Regions from separate parts of the Actinomadura formosensis genome, predicted to be linked through region 1. Evidence: riboswitches for the same ligand, from Rfam matches in the RefSeq annotation. Region 1 holds a riboswitch; the other holds the start of a gene.
What was found. A riboswitch is a leader RNA that binds a small molecule or an ion and turns the genes downstream of it on or off. The one in region 1 is predicted to bind cyclic di-AMP.

Region 1 (7,033 bases):
GACCGCGCCGGGGTGCGCTCGGGGGATGTGTCATGGCGACCTTGAACTGTCCTGTCTGTGACGAAGCACACCAGCCGAACGATCTGCTCTGCATGAACTGCGGGGCCAATCTGGCGCGCGGTGGCGGTGCCCCCCGGCAGGGCCCGGGCGGGTACGACGACCAGCAGCCGCCGCGGATGTCCCCGCCGCCCGGACCGGGCCAGTACGGCCAGCCACCGCACGGGCAGCCCCAGCAGGGGCAGCCCCAGTACGGGCAACCGCAGCAGTCCCACGACCCGTACGGGCAGCAGGGCCCCCAGCACCAGCAGCCGGGACCGTCCGGGCAGCCGCAGGACCCGTGGGGCGCGCCGCAGCAGCCGGACGCGTGGGGGGCGCCCATGCCCCAGGGGCAGGACCAGCACGGCCAGCCCCAGCACGGGCAGTACGGCCAGCCACCGCACGGCGGGCCCCAGCAGGGGCAGCCCCAGCAGGGGCAGCCGCAGCACGGGGGCCAGCCGCCGATGCACCAGCAGCAGCCGGCCGACCCGTGGGGGATGCCCCAGCCGTCCCAGGATCAGTGGGGTGCGCCGCAACAACAGCCCCAGGACCAGTGGGGTGCGCCGCAACAGCAGCAGTCTCCGCCGCCCGACCAGTACCAGCCGCCGCAGGACCAGTACCAGCCGCGCGAGCCGCAGTACCAGCCGCGCGACCAGTACCAGCCCCAGGACCAGTACGGCGGTGCACCGCAGGATCAGTACCAGCCGCCGCAGGATCAGTACCAGCCGCCGCAGGACCAGTACGGCGCGCCGCAGCCCGGCCCGGCGGACCACCAGTTCGGCCCGCCGCCGCAGCAGCAGCACGGGCAGATCCCGCATGGCGGACCCCAGCACGGGGGTCCGCCGCACGGGGCGCCTCAGCACGGAGGTCCCCAGCACGGAGGTCCCCAGCACGGGGGCCAGCCGCCGCTGCCGCCGCATGGCCGCGAGGCGACGCTCCTGCCGCCCGACCACAACCAGGGCCAGCGTCCCGCCCCCGACAGCACGGCGTTCATGTGTCCGTACTGCGAGGCGGTGCTGAGCAACCCGGGAGCCGCCCAGTGCGACTCCTGTCTGCGTCCCCTGCCGAAGCAGGGCACCCCCGTCCTGCGCGTGCAGTTCCCCACGGGTGAGCTGAAGGTGTCCGTCGGCCAGCATCTCGTGCTCGGCCGGGACGCGGGCCAGTCGCCGGTGGCGTCCACGTTCACGCAGTACGACAACGTGTCGCGGCGCCACTCGACGGTGTGGCTCGACCCGTCCGGGACGGCCTGGGTACGGGACGAAGGCTCCACCAACGGGACGTTCGTCAACGGTGAGCGCCTCCCCCGCGGTGTGGAGGCGCCCCTCCGCGACGGCGACCAGCTCCGCCTGGCCGCCGACGTGACGGGCACCGTCCAGCTGAAGTGACCGGAGCGTGAAAGGGGCGGCCCCGGGGGTTCTGAGAACCCCGGGGCCGCCCCTTCTCGTGTGCCCTGTCAGCCCGCGGCGGGTCAGCCGGCGGCGCGCTTGGTGCGGGCGCGCGTGCGCTCGCGCTCCTTGGCGTCCAGCACGACCTTGCGGATGCGGACGGCGGACGGCGTCACCTCGACGCACTCGTCCTCGCGGCAGAACTCCAGCGCCTCCTCCAGCGACAGGATGCGCGGCGGGGTGAGCCGCTCCAGCTCGTCGCCGGTGGACGACCGCATGTTCGTGAGCTTCTTCTCCTTGGTGATGTTGACGTCCATGTCGTCGGCGCGGGAGTTCTCCCCGACGATCATGCCCTCGTACACCTCGGTGGTCGGCCCGACGAAGAACGTGCCGCGCTCCTGCAGGTTCGTGATCGCGTACGCGGTGGCGGCACCGGCGCGGTCGGCGACCAGCGACCCGGACGGGCGGGTGCGCAGCTCACCGAACCAGGGCTCGTAGTCCTCGAAGACGTGGTGCGCCATCCCGGTGCCCCGCGTCTCCGTCATGAACTCGGTACGGAACCCGATCAGGCCGCGCGCCGGGACGAGGAACTCCATCCGGACCCAGCCGGTGCCGTGGTTCGTCATGTGCTCCATGCGGCCCTTGCGGACCGCCATGAGCTGCGTGACGGCGCCCAGGTGCTCCTCGGGGATGTCGACGGTGAGCCGCTCGACCGGCTCGTGCTTCCTGCCGTCGATGTCCTTGGTGACGACCTGCGGCTTGCCGACGGTCAGCTCGTAGCCCTCGCGGCGCATGTTCTCGACCAGGATCGCGAGCGCCAGCTCACCGCGGCCCTGCACCTCCCAGGAGTCCGGGCGCTCGGTCGGCAGCACCCGGAGCGAGACGTTGCCGACGAGCTCGCGGTCGAGCCGGTCCTTGACCATGCGGGCGGTGACCTTGGTGCCCTTCTCGCGACCGGCCATCGGCCCGGTGTTGGTGCCGATCGTCATCGAGATCGCGGGCTCGTCCACGGTGATCAGCGGCAGCGGGCGCGGGTCGTCGGGGTCGGCGATGGTGTCGCCGATCATGATCTCCGGGATGCCGGCGATCGCGATGATGTCGCCCGGCCCCGCCTCGTCGGCGGGCTTGCGGGTGAGCGCCTCGGTCATCAGCAGCTCGGTGATCTTGACCCGCTCGATGCTGCCGTCGTGCCGGCACCAGGCGACCTGCTGGCCCTTCTTGATCGTCCCGGCGTGCACGCGGCACAGCGCGATCCGGCCGAGGTAGCTGGAGGCGTCCAGGTTCGTCACGTGCGCCTGCAGCGGCGCGTCCGGGTCGTAGGACGGTGCCGGGATCGTCTCGGTGATGACCTTGAACAGCGGCTCCAGGTCCGCGCTGTCCGGCATGGCGCCGTCGGCGGGCTTGTCCAGCGAGGCCCGCCCGGCGCGGCCGGACGCGTACACGATCGGGAAGTCGATCTGGTCCTCGTCGGCGTCGAGGTCCATGAACAGCTCGTACGTCTCGTCCACGACCTCGTCGATGCGGGCGTCGGGACGGTCGGTCTTGTTCACCACCAGGATCACCGGCAGCCGCGCGGCGAGCGCCTTGCGCAGCACGAACCGGGTCTGCGGGAGCGGGCCCTCGCTGGCGTCCACCAGCAGGACGACGCCGTCCACCATGGACAGCCCGCGCTCGACCTCGCCGCCGAAGTCGGCGTGGCCCGGCGTGTCGATGATGTTGACGGTCAGCCCGCCGTGCCGGACGGCGGTGTTCTTCGCGAGAATGGTGATGCCCTTCTCGCGCTCCAGGTCGTTGGAGTCCATGACCCGGTCGTCGACGTCCTGGTTCTCGCGAAAGGCCCCGGACTGCCAGAGCATGGCGTCCACCAGCGTCGTCTTTCCGTGGTCGACGTGGGCGACGATCGCAACGTTCCGGAGGTCGTCGCGCGTGGAGATGGGCATGCGGGTTACCTTGCGTGAGGTTTCAGGGAGTCGCCGCAGAAACACGGCAGCACTCCATTCTACGCGCCGCCGCGTACCACCCATCCCGAGCCGCCGCGCACCACCCGTCGTGGACCTTCACACGGGCCCCGATTCGCATACTTTGCTCATCCTTTGTAATCTGCCCGAGATCCGGTCGTCCGGAGTCCCACCCCCAGGGGCTGCGACCGGAACGCCGAATCTCCCGCTCGCCGGGAGAACCGGGGACCCACACTCCCGGGGTGAATCGACGCGTGTCGCAGGGCGCCCGTCGTAGGGCGACTCCTGGCCCGAACCCGTCAGCTAACCCGGTAGGCGCCCGAGGAGAGGAGAACACCGGCTTGGCACCGGAACCCCACTGGCGACGCGCTGCACCCACCGCCACCGCGGCCGCCCTGCTCCTGATCGGCCTCGGCGCCACCGCACCCGTCGCCGCGCACGCCGCGTCTCCCTTCCGGCCCTCCGCCGCCACGGCCCCGGTCACGCCGAGCCCGACTCCGACGACGGAGCAGGGGCTGCGCAAGAGCCTGGACGCGCTGAACGAAGAGGCCGAGATCCTCACCGAGAAGTACAACAAGACCCGCGTCGAGCTGGGCAAGGCGCAGAAGGCCCAGCAGGCCGCCGCCAAGACCGCGGCGACACTGCGCGACCAGGCCGCGCCCGCCCGCGAGCAGCTCGGGCGGATGGCCGCCGCGAACTACATGGCCGGTGCCCCCGACACCATCTTCGGCGCGACCGGGTCCCCGGGCGGGCTGTCCGACAGCGCGTACCTCGTGCAGAACCAGGCCAACGCCGTCCACGCCCTGCAGAAGCAGATCGAGCAGGCCGAGGCCGCCCAGCGCGAAGCGGAGGCCAGGACCGCGCAGGTCAAGAAGGCCGCGGAGGACGCCAAGAACGCCCGCGCGGCGGCCAAGGCCAAGGTCACCGAGGTGATGAAGCGGCTCGACAAGCTGACCACCACCCACATCAAGGACCCGCGCACCGGCCTCACCGCCACCGTGAAGGGCTCGGACCTGCCGGCCAAGATGGCGCGCAAGGCGCTCACCAAGCTCGGCTCCCCCTATGTGTGGGCCGCCGCCGGGCCGAGCAGCTTCGACTGCTCCGGCCTCGTCGTCTGGGCCTACGCCCAGGTCGGCAAGCCCGGCCTGCCGCACTACACCGGTGACCTGTTCGCGCTGGGCACGAAGGTCTCGCGCGGCGCGCTGCGTTCGGGCGACCTCGTGTACTTCGGCGGCAACCTCCACCACATGGGCATCTACCTCGGCGGCGGCAAGTTCCTGCACGCACCGCAGACCGGCGATGTGGTGAAAATCTCCAACCTGTCCGACCGGTCCGACTACGCGGGCGCCAACCGCATCTCCTGACCCGCTCCCCCGTCCGCCGCACGCGGACCACAGGCGTCGGGGGCTTCCTGCGGCGCGGCAGGAAGCCCCCGTCACTCCTCAGCCGAGGCCCTGCGCGGCGAGGACGTCGATGACCGGACGGTCACCGGGCAGCCATGCCACGTCGTAAAGCTCACCCGGAGTCAGCCAGCGGAGCGCGAGATGCTCCAGCGCCCGCGGCTCGCCCTCGACGATCTCCGCCGTCCACACGCGCAGCAGGCTCCGCTCGCTCAGCCGCCAGTCGCCGCCGATCCGGCGGCCGAGCCGCACCTTGATCGCCAGTTCCTCGTGGCACTCGCGTACCAGGGCGTCCTCATCCGACTCGCCCGGATCGACCTTCCCACCCGGCAGTTCCCAGCCGCCCGCCATGTGCGGCGGCTCGGCCCGCTGCGCGCTGAGCAGCCGTCCGTCCGCGATGATCGCGGCTCCCACCACGACGAGATCGATGTCGACCAGCCCCTCTCCTCATCTCTTCGACACCGCGGCTTCGGTGCGCCCGTTCCCCCGGACGGCCTCGACGAGCTCGGTCGCCTCCCGGACGATCTCCTCCAGGTGGTCGCCGTGGGCGCCGCGCCAGTAGACCTGACCGCAGTCCGCGCACCGGCCGTAGGCGTCGTAGCTGCGGCGCGTCCCCGCCTCCAGGTCGTGTTCGACCTCCTGCTTGTCGACCGGGGCGAGTTCCCCGTTGCAGGCGGTGCAGCGCGTCCACGGCCGCAGGACGGGTGCGAACCGGTTCAGCAGGTCGCGGAGCTGGTCGTCGGGGCGGGAGCCGCGGACGTACGCGCCGAACCACAGCGCGCGGCGGCGCAGGAGCCCGCGGTCCTGGGTGAGCAGGACGCGGCGTTCCGCATTGGCCTGGGCGACCAGCGCCGGATCGTCCATGTCGTTGTGGTAGGCGGTGTCGAGGCCGAGGAGGCGCATCCGCCGGGCGAGCGTGCCGAGGTGCACGTCCAGCAGGAAGCGGGGCGCGTCCTGGCCCGGCTCCAGCGGGACGGGCTGCGGACGCGGCACCGCCGCCACGCGCACCTCGTCGCCGTCGTCCGGCCGGGTGGACGGCCCGGCGGGCTCACCGCCGATGGACATCGGCCCGGCCTCCGGCAGCGGCACGCCGAGCGACTCCACGATATGTCCCAGCGTCGACGTCCCGTCGTAGGGCACCCGGTTCGCGGTGTCCCGCCTCGTGGCGGGCAGGAACATCAGCAACTCGTCGGCGACGCGGATCGTAATCTCGGACTCCACGCCGATCAGCATGCCACGCGCCGACGACGATCCTCGCCGGATCATCCGCCGGTTCCGGTGATCAGTTCCCCGGCTGCCGGACGGCCAGCTCGCCGACCTTCTTCCTGAAGTCGGGCCGGGCCAGCGGACGGGTCGTCCCCACCCAGTCCGACCGCTTGTAGGTCTTCACGCCGATCGCGGGCACGCACGTCGAGCAGCTCGCCACGATCATCTTGCCCCTGCCGATGACCATGCCGACATGGCCGGGACTGTTCGTCGACGTCCCCGGACCTGAGTTGAAGAACACCAGGTCGCCGGGCAGCTCCCTGCCCTTGGCGATCTTCACGCCGAACGGCCACTGCTCGAACGTCGTGCGCGGGATGTCCAGGCCCGCCTGCCGGTAGGCGGCCTGGAGCAGGCTGGAGCAGTCCCACGCGTCCGGCCCGGTCGCGCCGAACACGTACGGCTTGCCGCGCTGCGCCAGCGCGAACTCGATGATCTTCTGGACCAGGCCGCCGACGTTCGGGGGCAGCTCGTTGTCCTCGCAGTTGACGCCGTTCGCCTGGACGACCTTGAAGTCGCCGCCGACGTAGCGCTTCGCCCAGTCGAGGACGAGGTTCACGTAGTCCCACGAGTGGTTGTACTGGAAGATCGCGGTCTTCATCCGCTCCGGGGCGCCGTTGTGCTTGAGGTACGCGGCGGCCGTGGGGATCGCGTCCCGCGGGTCGTAGCGGTCCTTCTTGCCGTCCTTGTTCCCGTCGACCGCGAACTCCTTGAACGTCGCGGCCAGGAACTGCATCGGCCCGCCCGCGCCCGCGTAGTTCTCCCCGCTGCTGACGCCGGGCAGCTTCGACCGGCCGTGGTCGGTCTCCACCTTGCCGATACCGGCCAGGACGTTCCATGGGATGCCGTACTTCTTCCCCGCGTCCTGATAGAGCGCCAGGTAGTTCGCGGGGACCGCCTTGGCGTCGTCCGCCGCCGCGGGTTGCACGCCCGCGTCGGCGACGTCCACGCAGCCGGCGGCACCGCCGACCCCGCCGCCGAACATGAACTG
Region 2 (7,033 bases), 940 kb from region 1:
CCTACGACTGCTCCGGCCTGACCATGAAGTCGTGGGCGGCGGCGGGCGTCAGCATCACCCGCACCACGAACTCGCAGTGGGCCGCGACCAAGCGGGTGGCCAAGAGCGACCTGCAGCCGGGCGACCTGGTGTTCTTCAGCGGGCTCGGCCACGTCGGCCTCTACATCGGCGGCGGCAAGATGATCCACGCCCCGCACACCGGCGACGTCGTCAAGATCAGCGACATCACCTCGGGCTACTACCTGAGCAATTACTACGGCGCCGGGCGCCCCTGACGGCCCGCCCCACACCCCGCGGAGGGCGTGACGGAGCTCTCTTTTTCGCAACGGACCAGGCTTGACCTGGTCCGTTGTTAATTTTGTAGGGGTTTGCCTTCTGTTGGGGCTTTGGTACGTTGTCACCACTCACGGCGCCCTCCAGACGCCGTGGCCCCGCGGCGCCCGCCAGGCGCCCCGACCCCGCGCGGCGCGTTCGTCCGCCGCGTGACGGCGGCACGAGCCATGTGCCGCCACCCGGGCGGCACGACCCACGCGTCGCCCCCGCGGCACCGGACGGTGCCGCACAGCGGTCCCACCCGGACCGCACGGCCGACCTGGGCCACCGTGCGCACGCTCACGGCGTGCATGGCGCTGAGCGCGCAGCCACGGCGGTTCCCCCGGGTCAGGCATCCCGGACGCCCCCGGAACCGGGCCGGCGTCCGCACACAACATCAGGCGCCGCTCGTTCGCACGCGGGAGACAGGTCCCGCGCCGGGCCCCATCTCGCCCCCAGGATCGCAGCGGCAGCGCCGAATCCGCCGAAGCGCGGAACCGGGGACCCACATCGCCGGAGTCCGGGAGACCTCCCGGACGGGCATTCCGGCACCCGGGGTGAATCGGCGTGTCTCTCCCACCCCCGGTGAGAGCCGCCGTAGGGCCACTTCCACGCCCGAACCCGTCAGCTAACCCGGTAGGCGTCTGGAAGAGCGAAGGAGTGAGTTCCGCAGCGTTACCTGGGCGTGGCCGCCCATCGTGCGGCCACGCCCGGACCCTCCCTGCACTCCGCGGGCGCCTCCGCCCGCGCGAGCCCCCATCCGAAACCGGTGTGCCCGTCCCCTGGGCACGCCACCGCCGAGTCCGCGGACCGCCGTGCGCATGTGCACCGGACGCGGAGCCGGGGACCCATCGTGTCCTTTCCCTTTCGGGGTGAATCGGCCTGCCCGCAGGCCGTAGGGCGCCTTCCAGGCCCGAACCCGTCAGCTAACCCGGTAGGCGGCATGGAAGTCGAGGAGATCCCCCCTTGCCACGCGAGCATTGCAAGAAGGTCCCGGGCCGGCACCGCAAGCCGGGCCCCCTGTCCCTGACATGGCGGACGACCGGCGGCATAGTCGTCAGCGCCGCCGTCCTCGGTACCGCGGCGGCCACCGCGCAGGCGTCCGTCCTGCCGTTCGGCTCCGCCCCGGCGACGGCCGCGGCGGCCGGTGCCACCCCCATCAAGAAGACGGACACCAAGAAGGCGGACAAGGGCCCGGCCAAGAGCACGTCCAAGGCCGAGCCCCGGACGTCCCCCGCACAGAAAACCCAGGACCGCCCGAAGGCCGCCCCCCAGAAGACCGGGGATGCCCGGCCCACCGCCGACGACGCCATCAAGCTCGCCAAGTCCCAGGTCGGTGTGGAAGAGGACGGCGGCGGCGAGACCAAGTTCCAGAAGTGGTACATGGGCACCGCGCGCGCCGGGGAGACCGTCGCCCGCGACGGCGGCTCCATCAGCGAGTACGGCGACGCCCAGTGGTGCGACATGTTCATCTCCTGGATCGGCGAGCAGATCGGCTTCACCGACCAGATCGGCAGCGACGCCTGGACCGTCGCCCACGCCCGCTGGTTCCAGGAGCACGGCCGCTGGGGCACCGACCCGAGGCCGGGCGCGATCGTCTTCTACGCCTGGGACGGCAGCAAGGACGTCGAGGACATCCGGCACGTCGGCATGGTGGCCAAGAAGGTCGACGACAGCACGATCGAAGCCGTCGAGGGCAACACCGGCAACGCCGTCAGGATCAAGGAGCGCTCGGCCGACGACATCGTCGGCTACGGCTACCCCGACTACAAGCCGTGATGAGCCCCCGGACGACGCGGGCTGCATAGGATCACGCCCATGGAGGACGGTCCGGAGCACGGCGGTCCGGAGCACAGCGGTCCCGTGACGCGACGCAGGGCTCTCGCCCTGGGCGCGGGCGGGGCCGCCGTGCTGGCCGCGGGAGGCGCCGGCCTGCTCGGCTTCCGGTCCGGCGGCGGCGCGGCATCGCCTGCCCGCACCCCCAGGGCCGCCGCGCCGTTCAGCCTCGACGCCGCCCGCGCCACCCTCGCCAACCGCGCCCGCGCCGTGCGGGACGGCGACCGCGTCGCGTTCCTCGCCACAGTGGGCGACGCGCCCAAGGCGTTCCAGGACGTCCAGGCCCGCATATACGGCAACCTCCGCAAGCTCCCGCTGGAAGGCTGGCAGGAGCACATCTCCGGCACCCAGGCCATGGACGACGAGAGCGCGGTGGTCCGCCTGGAGGTGCGCTACAAACTGCGGGGCTTCGACAAGGGATACGTGAGCCGCACCCGCTACCTCACGCTCGCCCCCGGCTCCGGCACCTGGACGATCGTCGGCGATGGGACGGCCCACGGCTTCAAGGACGACGCCGACATCTGGGACGCCGGCCCCCTGACCGTGGTCAAGGGCCGCGCCAGCCTCGTCATAGGCGACACCACCGGCCTCGAAGGCATCGCCAAGCGGCTGGACGCCGCCGCGCCGGTCGTCACGGGCGTCGTCGGCAAGGGGTGGGCCCAGCGGGTCGTCGCGCTCGTCCCCGCCGGCACGGCCCTCGCCTCCGCTCTGGCCGGGCCCGGCCAGAGCCTCGGGCAGATCGCCGCGCTCGCCACCGTCGTGCCCCCCGCGCGAGTCGAGGCGGACGAGGGGAAACGGCCCCCCACACCTTCCGGAATGTCCCCGGCGCCGTCCACCGGCGGCCGGGGCGAGGACAGGGTCATCGTCTCCCCCGGCACCTTCGGCCGCCTCAACGGACTCGGCCGCGACGTCGTCCTGACGCACGAGCTGACCCACGTCGCCACCGGCGGCGCCCGCGACCGGCGCACCCCGCTGTGGCTCATCGAGGGCTTCGCCGACTATGTCGGCTACCGGCGGGTCAAGATCAGCGTCCGGTCGGCGGCGGGCGAGCTGCGCCGCGAGGTCACCGCCGGACGGCCGCCGGACGCCCTGCCCGCGGCGGCCGAGTTCGCCGGCGGCTCCCCGCGACTCTCCCAGGCATACCAGGAGGCATGGCTCGCCTGCCGGATGGTCGCCGACCGGTACGGTGAGCCGGCGCTCGTGCGGCTCTACCGGGCCGCCGGGCGCGTCCCGGAGGCCGCCGCGCTGCGCGACGTGCTGGGCCTCCCCCGGGACCGATTCACCACCCTGTGGCGCGACTATGTGAAGAAGGAGCTCGCATGAGCGAGGCGGAGGCGGACGAGGGCCGGGTGGACGGGAACGGGAACGGGAGCGAGGCCGTCGCCGGCGGGCCCGGCCGGACCGCCCGGGCGCGGCGTCCCCGGATCGCCGCCGCGGTCGCCGCCGCCGTGCTGTTCGCCTCGGTCGCGGCCGTCCTCGCCCTGACCACCCCGTGGAATCCGCTCCCCGGCCACGTCCCCGGCGGACGCGTCAAGGCCGATCCCGCGCTCGATTTCTCCCCCGCCGAGATCTCCCGCTCCGGGGCGTTCGACTCGGCCGTCAACCCGCCCGCCTACGCGGGGCTCCTCGCGGGCCTCGCGCTGATCCTCGTCCTCGGCCTGACCCCGCTCGGCGCCCGCTTCATCGGCCGGGTCACCGCCCGTACCCGCCGCCGCCCGCTCACAATCATCGTCGCGGCCATCGCGCTCACGACGCTGCTGCGTCTCGCCGGGCTCCCGTTCCGCATCTGGAGCGAGTCGGTGCTGCGCCGGTACGGGCTGTCCACGCAGGGCTGGCCCGCGTGGCTCGTCGACCAGTTGAAGTCCCTCGGCGTCACCTGGGTCGTCTCCACCGTCGCCCTGCTGCTCCTGTACGCCCTCATCCGCCGGTTCCCGCGCTACTGGTGGGCGGGCGCCGCCGCGGGCGGGTTCGTCCTCGTAGTACTCGTGTCGTTCATCTACCCGATCGCGGTCGAGCCGGTGTTCAACAGGTTCCACTCGCTGCCGCAGGGGCAGTTGCGCAGCGACCTGCTCGCGATGGCGAAGCGCGACGGTGTGCCCGTCGAGGACGTCCTCATCGCGGACGCCTCCCGCCGGACGACGTCGCTGAACGCCTACGTGTCCGGGTTCGGCTCCACCCGCCGCATCGTCCTGTACGACACGCTGCTGAAGTCACCGCGCCCGCAGATCGAGTCGATCGTCGGGCACGAGCTGGGCCACGCCAAGCGCGACGACGTCCTGTGGGGCACGCTGGTGGGCGCGCTGGGCATCGCCGGGGCGCTGTGCCTGCTGTACCCCCTGATGACCTCTCCGCGGCTTCTGCGGCGCGCGGGAGTCGATCCCGGCGGCGCCCCGCCGGGTGCGCCCGGCGGGCGCGGGACGCGCGGGGCGGCGGACCCGCGCTCCCTCGCCCTCCTGCTCGCGCTCGTGACCGCCGGGACGCAGCTCGCCGCGCCCGTCCAGAACCTCGTCAGCCGGCGCATCGAGGCCCGGGCGGACGCGCACGCCCTGAACCTCACCCGCGACCCGTTGACGTTCGTGTCGATGCAGCGCGCGCTGTCGGTGCGCAACATCTCCGATCTGAGCCCCGACGCCATGGAGTACCTGCTGTGGATGACCCACCCGTCGGGGCCCGACCGGATCGCCATGGCCCGTGACTGGGCCCGCATGAATCACACCGAGGTCCCGCCGCCGTTGCGGTGAGCCGCGTCAGTTCCCCTGGGTCCCCCGCTTGGCCGGGGCCTTCGGTCCGGCCCCCCTGCCCTGCTGGGCCGCCAGCGTCGCGGCGTCCGCGTGCGGCGCGGTCGTCACCGACCGCTTCAGCGCGCTGCCCTTCACCCAGTTCCGCCAGCCGAGCTGCCAGTAGCCCCAGCCGTTCTCCGGCTCCAGTTCCCGGTTGCTCCCCGTCACCTTCACCGGGTCGCCCCGGTAGCTGAGGTTGTAGAACCACTTGGCGTTGGACGGGCTGACGTTGATGCAGCCGTGGCTGACGTTCTCGCTGCCCTGGGACCCGACCGACCACGGCGCGCTGTGCACATACTCGCCGCTGTCGGAGATCCGCACGGCCTTGTACACGGTCAGGCTGTAGTAGCCCGCGCAACCGGCACCACAGCCCATCCAGTCCGACGTCATGACGGTGGGGTCCTCCTTGTCCATCGACAGATGGACCCCATTGGTGGTGGTGTACATGCGGCTGCCACCACGCCCCATGCTGGTCGGGATGGTGCGGGCCTTCTTGCCGTTGACCATCACGACCATCTTGTGGGTGTCCTCGCCCGCCGTGGAGATGTGCGAGTCACCGACCTTGAAGCCGACGGTGTAGTTCTTGCCGCCGTACACGTCCCCGCCCGTGCGCACCCCGGCGAGATGGGCCTCGAACTTCACCTTCGTGTGGGCGGGCCAGTAGTCCTTCGTCCGGAACACGACCTCCTGGTCACCGAACCAGTGCCAGGCGCCCTCGACCGTCTTGTCGGCCGTGACCTCCAGCGCCCGCTCGACCGCCGCCCGGTCCTTCACCGCCCGCGCGAAGTGCACGATGATCGGGATGCCGACGCCGACGGTCTCCCTGTTGTAGGGCGCCTCGATCGTCACGTTGTTCGTCTTCGTGACCTCGGCGGTGGTGAAGCGGCTGGAGACCGTGCGGGTCCTGCCGTCCTTGCCGAGCGCCGTCGCGTTGACCAGGTACGTCTCGCCCGGCTCCAGCGTCCAGCGCGACTGCCACCGCGTCCGGTCCGCGCTGAGATCGCCCGCGACCTCGCGGCCCCTGGCCGACACCGTGACGTTCTCGATCGTGCCGCCGTGCGCCCGGACGTCGATCTGGCTGTCCGGTCTGAGCCTGCCCGTGCCGCCCATCGGCGACACCGCGAGCCGCACGGCGTTCCCGCCGTCTGCTTCGCCGCCGCCCGAGCACGCCGCGGCTCCCGCCACCACGCTCGCGCCGACGAGCACGGCGGCGGCGCGCCGTCCCCGGTCCCCCGGTCCTGAGCCACCTACCGGCATGTGGTCCCCCCGGTCGTCCTCCTGGGCGATCGGTCCGCCTGCCCAGCCCGGTCGCTGGAACGGCGCCCAGTATGTGAAAGGGCCGGTACCCGCTGGAAAGCGGGCACCGGCCCCCGATGGGGATCCTTTACTGATCAGTGGGCGAAATGACCCCGGTAGTACTCGAAGACCAGACCGATCGAGGTCAGGATCGCGGCGGCCGCACCGAGGATGACCAGCCACCAGCCGAACACGACACCGAGCGTCACGGTCGCGGCCGACAGCCCCACGAACAGCGGCCACCAGCTGTGCGGGCTGAAGAAGCCCAGCTCACCGGCCGCGTCCGCGATCTCGCCCTCGGGGTCGTCCTCGAACAGCGGACCCGCGTTGGCGCGCTCGAGACGGCGGATCGTGAAGTGGACGTAGAACCCGACGAGCCCGGCGAGGCCGACGGCCAGCGCGAGCGCGGTGGTGCCCGTCCAGTCCTTGGACCAGAGCCAGTACACGATGTCGGTCACGAGGAAGAAGACCGCGCACCCGTAGAACATGAACGCCTGGACGCGCATCGGCTACTCTCCCTTCGCCCCGGCCAGTTCGCCCTTGACACCCGCGTAGGGGTGGTGCAGGTCGAACGCCGGCCGCTCGGAACGGATCTTCGGGATCGAGTTGAAGTTGTGCCGCGGCGGCGGGCAGGACGTCGCCCACTCCAGCGAGTTCGCGTAGCCCCACGGGTCGTCGACCTCGACCCGCTTGCCCTTCTTCCACGTGATGTAGACGTTGTAGAAGAACGGCAGCATGGAGATGCCGAGGATGAACGAGAAGATGGTGGAGATCTCGTTCAGCGCGTGGAACTCGGCGGCGTAGTCGGC

Region 2: linked by a shared signal. The riboswitch ahead of ACQP1N_RS12490 (CHAP domain-containing protein) and the one ahead of ACQP1N_RS07975 (NlpC/P60 family protein) in region 1 are both predicted to bind cyclic di-AMP.

What each region holds. Positions count from the first base shown of each region.
Region 1 is NZ_CP192011.1:1,693,913-1,700,945, reverse strand. It holds gene ACQP1N_RS07990 (hypothetical protein) at 1-956, opposite strand, end outside; gene ACQP1N_RS07995 (4Fe-4S single cluster domain-containing protein) at 1-45, shown strand, start outside; gene ACQP1N_RS07985 (FHA domain-containing protein) at 1,050-1,421, shown strand; gene typA (translational GTPase TypA) at 1,505-3,361, opposite strand; cyclic di-AMP (ydaO/yuaA leader) riboswitch at 3,564-3,713, shown strand; gene ACQP1N_RS07975 (NlpC/P60 family protein) at 3,721-4,743, shown strand; gene ACQP1N_RS07970 ((deoxy)nucleoside triphosphate pyrophosphohydrolase) at 4,822-5,193, opposite strand; gene ACQP1N_RS07965 (Mut7-C RNAse domain-containing protein) at 5,227-6,012, opposite strand; gene ACQP1N_RS07960 (NlpC/P60 family protein) at 6,062-7,033, opposite strand, start outside.
Region 2 is NZ_CP192011.1:2,635,124-2,642,156, reverse strand. It holds gene ACQP1N_RS12495 (NlpC/P60 family protein) at 1-275, shown strand, start outside; cyclic di-AMP (ydaO/yuaA leader) riboswitch at 776-970, shown strand; cyclic di-AMP (ydaO/yuaA leader) riboswitch at 1,098-1,269, shown strand; gene ACQP1N_RS12490 (CHAP domain-containing protein) at 1,279-2,091, shown strand; gene ACQP1N_RS12485 (hypothetical protein) at 2,131-3,471, shown strand; gene ACQP1N_RS12480 (M48 family metallopeptidase) at 3,468-4,889, shown strand; gene ACQP1N_RS12475 (Ig-like domain-containing protein) at 4,896-6,185, opposite strand; gene ACQP1N_RS12470 (cytochrome c oxidase subunit 4) at 6,320-6,730, opposite strand; gene ctaD (aa3-type cytochrome oxidase subunit I) at 6,734-7,033, opposite strand, start outside.